2 linked regions of the Pararoseomonas sp. SCSIO 73927 genome follow. The protein of the gene in region 2 interacts with the protein of the main gene of each other region in a pairwise test. Links are inferred from orthologs where the notes say so. Each region holds a gene or a part of one and is shown on either strand. Other genes may lie near its edges. The genes, in order: VQH23_RS18295 and cyoB.

Region 1 (3,147 bases), 1.9 Mb from region 2 along the record:
CAAGCTGCGGGATAGCCTCCGCCAGCGTGCGGAACCGCGCGCGGAGCAGGTGGGGATCGGGATCGCTCTCCCCGGACACGGCGGGCGGCGCTTGGCCGGGGCTCCCAAACCGGGAGGAGAGGTCTTCGGCGCGATCCATCATGGCGCCGTAACGCCGCCCGGGCGCGATCGTCCGGCCCGCCCCGGCAGCCCGCAACGATCGCCTCTCAGCCCGGTTCCGGCACCCCGAGCGTGCGCCGCGCCCAGGCCCGGACGGGGGAGTGCAGATCCCCGGGCGCGAACTTGGCGCAAAAGATCTCCGGCCCTTCCCGCTCCAGCAGCGGGATGTGCTCGGCCCGCAGCATCGCCCGGTCCGCCAACTCGTAGCGGCGTGAGGAGGAGGCGGTCATCACCGCGTGGCGGACGCGCCGGATGCTGCGTTTCCCGACCACGGCCTCCACCACCGTCGGCAGGGCGAACTCCTCGTACGGGTAGTCGCCGCGCCAGTGGTTCTCGTCGAAGGGCCAGACCGCCATCATCTGGAAGAAGATCTCGGTCATCAGCGCGCGGGTGGCGAACATCCCCTCGTAGCGGGAGGTGAGGATGCGGCCGTCCCCGATCCGCTCGACGAAGGCACGGAGCCGCAAGTCGTTCGCCACCGGCTCCGCCCAGGCGCTCGTGCTCTTCGCCAGCTTCGCCACCCGCGGCTCGGCCAGGCCCAGATCGTGGGCGCGGATGTGCTCGCCCAGCCCGGGGCGGTAGGGGATATCGGATTCCGTGTGGAGGTAGACATGGGTGTACCCCAACCCCTCCCGCATCGCGTGCAGAAGGTTCAGCACGTGGCAGCCCAGGAAAGTCGGGCGGTGGGTCTCGAGGTGGACCGGGTTCACCGTGGCGTTCGGCGGCAGGACGAGCCCGTCCAGGATCCCGTGGCGCACGGATTCGCGGTTCAGGTGGATGATGTGGTGGCAGGCGGCCTCGCCGCCCATCGCCGCGTTGTAGAGCAGCAACTGGTCCCGGATCAGCTCCGGCTTCCGGTGGAAGATGCTGCTGACGAGGATCACGGGAGGCCACCGGCGCGGGGGAAGAATGGGCGACCTACGGGATTCGAACCCGTGACATCCACGACCACAACGTGGCGCTCTACCGACTGAGCTAAGGCCGCCATAGAAGCCCCGGAAGGCGGGCGGGATTTAGGGCGACGGGCGCCCGGCGTCAACCGCCGATCCCCTCACCCGGCCTCGCGCACGCCCTCCACCCGGGCGGCCTTCCAGGCGGCCAGCCGGGCCAGCGCCTCGTCCAGCACCGCATCCGCCTTGCAGAAGGCGAAGCGGGCGTAGTGGTTCGGGGCGTCCGGGCCAGCGTAGAAGGCGGAAACGGGGATGGCGGTGACCTTTGCCGTCTCCGTGATGTGCCGGCAGAAGGCTACGTCGTCCCCGGCGAAGCCCAGCGGGCGGAAGTCGGCGGTTACGAAGTAGCTGCCCCGCGCCTCCAGAACCCCGAAGCCGAGCGCCGTGAGCCCGGCCGCCAGCCGGTCCCGCTTCGCCTGCAAGGTGGCCGAAATGCCGGTGAAGTAGGAATCCTCCATTCCCAGCCCCACGGCGACGCCGCGCTGCAGGTTGGGCGGGGTGGTGAAGGTGAGGAGCTGGTGCGCCTTGGCGATGCTGGGCGCGAGCGACCGGTCGGCGGTGATGTAGCCCACCTTCCACCCCGTGAGACTGAAGGTCTTGCCTGCGCTGCCGATCCGCATGCACCGCTCCCGCATGCCCGGCAGGGTCATCAGGGGGATGTGCGACCAGCCGTCGAAGGTCAGGTGCTCGTACACCTCGTCGCAGATGGCGTAGGCGCCGTGGCGCGCCACCAGCTCGGCCACGAAGGCCAGCTCGGCGGCGGTGAACACCTTCCCGGCGGGGTTCATGGGGGAGTTGAGGAGGATGGCCTTGGTCTTCGGCCCGAAGGCGGCCGCCAGCTCCGCGCGCGGCAGCTCCCACTTCGGCGGGGTCAGGCGCACCAGCTTCGGCACGGCGCCGAGCATCCGCACCACCGGCAGGTAGGTGTCATAGAGGGGCTCGATCAGCACGCACTCATCGCCCGGGTCCAGCACGGCCATGAGGCAGGCCGTGATGGCCTCCGTCGCGCCGGAGGTGACGACCACCTCCGACAACGGGTCGATCTCCAGCCCGTAGAAGCGCCGATTGGCCGCGGCCACGGCCTCCCGCAGCTCCGGCACGCCGGTCAGCGGCGGGTACTGGTTGCGGCCGTCGAACAGGGCATCCGCCGCGGTGCGGACCACCGCCTCCGGCCCCTCGTAGTCCGGGAAGCCCTGGCCGAGGTTGATCGCCCCGTGCTGCACCGCCAGCGCCGACATCACCGTGAACACCGTGGTCCCGGTGGAGGAGAGAAGGGCGTTCTGGGGCTTGAGCGGGGCGTTCATGGGCATCGGCGCTTCCGGAAAGGCGAACATCGGCCCGCCCGGGGTGACGGGCGCGCCGGGGCAGGCACCATGATGGGGTCGCACCGGCCGCGGCGCAATCTCGCGGATCCGAAATGCCTGCGCTTTAGGCAGAATGCTTCAAGCCGGGGCGGGAGAGCCGCCGGGCGGCGAAAAATGGGATGCCGCCAAGCTTGCCCCTGCGGCACGGGCCGTGCAACGTCCGCCCGCCAGCGGCCCGCCACTCCGGGCCGTGGCCAAGACGCGGGAGGAGCGGGGGCGCCCCGCGCCCCCGGGACACGGAGCCGATGAAGAAGATCGAAGCGATTATCAAGCCCTTCAAGCTGGACGAGGTGAAGGACGCGCTGCACGAGATCGGGCTTCAGGGCCTGACCGTGGTCGAGGCGAAGGGCTTCGGGCGCCAGAAGGGCCATACCGAGCTGTACCGCGGCGCCGAGTACGTGGTGGACTTCCTGCCGAAGGTGAAGATCGAGGTGATCTGCTCGGACGACCTGGCCGAGCGCGCCGTGGAGGCGATCACCGCCGCCGCGCGCACCGGCCGGATCGGCGACGGCAAGATCTTCATCACCGACGTGCAGGACGTGGTGCGGATCCGCACCGGCGAGCGCGGCGAGGACGCCGTCTAGCGGTTTCCCGCGGCCGGCCCCTGCCCCGAGGCGAGACCCGGAGCGGGGCCGGTAGCGGGCCAGGGCGGGGCAGGCTATGCCCCCCGACTA
Region 2 (3,274 bases):
CCCCATGACCAGGGCGAAGGGAATGACCGTGAGGATCGCGGCCAGCAGGAACCCCGTCAGGTAACCCTTGAACGAGCCGTGCGGCGCTCCGCCGTGCTCGTCCTGCCCGTGACCGCCATGACCGTGTTCGCCATGGGCGCCCTGCGCCGCGTGGCCGTCGGCGCGCACCGCTTCCGCGCTCATCACAGCACCCCCATCAGGTACACGTAGGAGAAGACGCCGATCCAGATCACGTCGAGGAAGTGCCAGAACAGGCTGAGGCACATCAGGCGGCGCTTGTTGTCCTCGATCAGCCCGCGCTGGGCCACCTGCACCATCAGCACCACCAGCCAGAGGATGCCGAAGGACACGTGCAGCCCGTGCGTGCCCACCAGGGTGAAGAAGGAGGAGAGGAAGGCGCTGCGCCAGGGCCCCGCCCCCACATGGATCAGGTGGGAGAACTCGTAGAGTTCCAAGCAGAGGAAGGCCACGCCGAACAGGCCGGTGACGCCGAGCCAGAGCAGCGTGCCCCCCTTCCTGCCCGCCGCCATCTGCAGCATCGCGAAGCCGTAGGTGATGGAGGAGAAGAGCAGCATGGCGGTGTTGGCCGCCACCAGCGGCAGGTCGAACAGCTCCTTCGGGGTCGGCCCGGCCGCGTAGTTGCGGCCGAGCACGCCGTAGCAGGCGAAGAGCACGGCGAAGATGAGGCAGTCGCTCATCAGGTAGAGCCAGAAGCCCAGCGCGGTGCTGGACCCGGCATGCGCGTGCTCGTCCTTCTCGAGGTAGAAGACGACCTTCTCGCCGTCGGCGGCAGGTCCCACGGATGCGGACATGGCCCTACTCCCCCGCCAGGGCGGCGCTGCGGGCCTGCTCGGTCCGCGCCACCTCGTCGGCTGGGATCCAGTAGTCCCGGTGGTAGTTGAAGGTGTGGGCGATGGCGACGAGCACGATCAGCGCGAAGCTGCCGGCCGCCAGCCACCACATGTACCAGATCATGCCGAAGGCGAAGGCGATGGAAAGGACCGAGAGGATCACCCCCGTGCCCGTGCTCTTCGGCATGTGGATGGGCTGGAAGCCCGCCAGCGGCCGCGTGTAGCCCCGCTTCTTCATGTCGGACCAGGCGTCGTGGTCGTGGATGATGGGGGTAAAGGCAAAGTTGTAGGCCGGCGGCGGGGAGGAGGTGGCCCACTCCAGCGTCCGCCCGTCCCACGGGTCGCCCGTCACGTCGCGCAGCTCGTTCCGGCGCAGGTAGCTCACCACGAGCTGGACCAGGAAGCTGGCAATGCCGCAGGCGATCAGCACGGCGCCAAAGGCCGCGATGATGAACCAGATCTGGATCGAGCTGTCCTCAAAGTGGTTCAGGCGGCGCGTCACGCCCATGAGGCCGAGCACGTAGAGCGGGGTGAAGGCCACCCAGAAGCCCACGAGCCAGAACCAGAAGGACATCTTCCCCCAGAACGGGTCCAGCTTGTAGCCGAAGGCCTTGGGGAACCAGTAGGTGATGCCGGCCAGCATGCCGAACAGCACGCCGCCGATGATCACGTTGTGGAAGTGCGCCACCAGGAACAGCGTGTTGTGGAACTGGAAGTCCGCCGGCGGGATGGCCAGCATCACGCCCGTCATGCCGCCGATCACGAAGGTCGGCATGAAGCCCACCACCCACATCATCGGCACCTCGTACCGGATGCGGCCGCGGAACATGGTGAACAGCCAGTTGAAGATCTTCGCGCCCGTCGGGATCGAGATGATCATCGTCGTGATCCCGAAGAACGAGTTCACGCTGGCCCCCGACCCCATGGTGAAGAAGTGGTGCAGCCAGACCAGGTAGGCGAGGATGGTGATGACCACGGTCGCGTAGACCATGGAGGTGTAGCCGAAGAGGCGCTTGCCGGAGAAGGTGGAGGTGATCTCGGAGAAGACGCCGAAGGCCGGCAGGATCAGGATGTAGACCTCCGGGTGGCCCCAGATCCAGATCAGGTTCACGTACATCATCGCGTTGCCGCCGAGGCCCGCGGTGAAGAAGTTCGTGCCGACGTAGCGGTCCAGCGAGAGCAGCGCCAGCGTTGCGCCCAGCACGGGGAAGGAGGCGACGATGAGGATGTTGCTGCACAGCGCCGTCCAGGTGAAGACGGGCAGCTTCATCATCGTCATGCCCGGCGCGCGCATCTTCACGATGGTCGCGATCAGGTTCACGCCGGACAACGTTGTCCCGACGCCCGCCACCTGCAGCGCCCAGATATAGTAGTCTACCCCCACGCCCGGGCTGTTCGTGATGTCGGAGAGCGGCGGGAAGGCCAGCCAGCCCGTCATCGCGAACTCGCCGATGAAGAGGGACATCATCACGATGACCGCGCCCGCCGCCGTCATCCAGAAGCTGAAGTTGTTCAGGAAGGGAAAGGAGACGTCGCGGGCACCGATCTGAAGCGGCACCACGAGGTTCATCAGCCCCGTCACCAGCGGCATGGCGACGAAGAAGATCATGATCACGCCGTGGGCGGTGAAGATCTGGTCGTAGTGGTGCGGGGGCAGGAAGCCCTCGTTCCCGAAGGCGACGGCCTGCTGGCCGCGCATCATCAGCGCGTCCGCAAAGCCGCGCAGCAGCATCACGATGGCCAGGACCACGTACATGATCCCGATCCGCTTGTGGTCCACGCTCGTGAACCACTCCTTCCACAGGTAGCCCCAGAGGCGGAAGTAGGTGATCGCCCCCAGCAGCGCGAGCCCGCCCAGCGCCACCACGACGAAGGTGCCGACGAGGATGGGGTCGTGGATCGGGAAGCTCTCCAGGGAGAGCCGCCCGAAGACGGAGGTCCAGAAATCCGGGTTGGAGAACATGGCTTACTCAGCGGTTCCGGTCAGGGGGGTAGGGGCGAGGGCCAGGACAGGCCCCGCCTCGCTGGTCTCGGTGGGCAGGCCCGTGGGCCGGCTCGGGGTGCAGAAGTCCAGCACGTAGGGGCGGTCGGACTCGTGGCCCACGCCCTCGCGCCGGGCCACGCCGCCGGCGTGGACGCGCCGGGTGGCCGTGTTGATCGCGGCCACGGGGCCGATGCCGCCGCGCGCGTCCAGCCGCGCCATCTCGCTCATGCACATCCGGCCGGGCTCCACGCACTGGTCGGCGATGGCGCCGAACAGGCCGGGATCGACGGAGGCGAAGCGGCGCGGCGCGTCCTTGATGCTCGGCCGGGCGAGGGTGAGGTACTCCTCGCGCCCGAGATTGCCGCCCTGGCCCGCCCTCGTCTCGGCCACCCAGCGGTCGAAATCGGCCTGGGGCATGGCGCGCATGGTGAAGCGCATG

The links.
Region 1: the proteins of cyoB (region 2) and VQH23_RS18295 interact in binary tests that used the Escherichia coli proteins (3 or more experiments, as listed by UniProt). The link is inferred for Pararoseomonas sp. SCSIO 73927 from one-to-one orthologs.

The regions. Positions count from the first base shown.
Region 1 is NZ_CP146232.1:3,884,327-3,887,473, reverse strand. Bases 316-3,147 are described here. They hold VQH23_RS18295 (aminotransferase), read right to left. Parts: upstream 2,420-3,147; coding sequence 1,211-2,419; downstream 316-1,210. Other genes in these bases: VQH23_RS18290 (P-II family nitrogen regulator), read left to right, coding at 2,719-3,057; VQH23_RS18305 (hypothetical protein), read right to left, coding at 316-1,043. In the rest of the region: VQH23_RS18310 (PAS domain-containing protein), read right to left, coding at 1-139; more of VQH23_RS18305, read right to left, coding at 207-315. UniProt on the Escherichia coli protein: Shows aminotransferase activity with methionine and histidine as substrates, and to a lesser extent also with phenylalanine.
Region 2 is NZ_CP146232.1:1,986,555-1,989,828, reverse strand. What follows is about bases 316-3,274. They hold cyoB (cytochrome o ubiquinol oxidase subunit I), read right to left. Parts: upstream 2,815-3,274; coding sequence 817-2,814; downstream 316-816. Other genes in these bases: cyoA (ubiquinol oxidase subunit II), read right to left, coding at 2,818-3,274; cyoC (cytochrome o ubiquinol oxidase subunit III), read right to left, coding at 316-812. In the rest of the region: cyoD (cytochrome o ubiquinol oxidase subunit IV), read right to left, coding at 1-183; more of cyoC, read right to left, coding at 183-315. UniProt on the Escherichia coli protein: Cytochrome bo(3) ubiquinol oxidase is the terminal enzyme in the aerobic respiratory chain of E.coli that predominates when cells are grown at high aeration.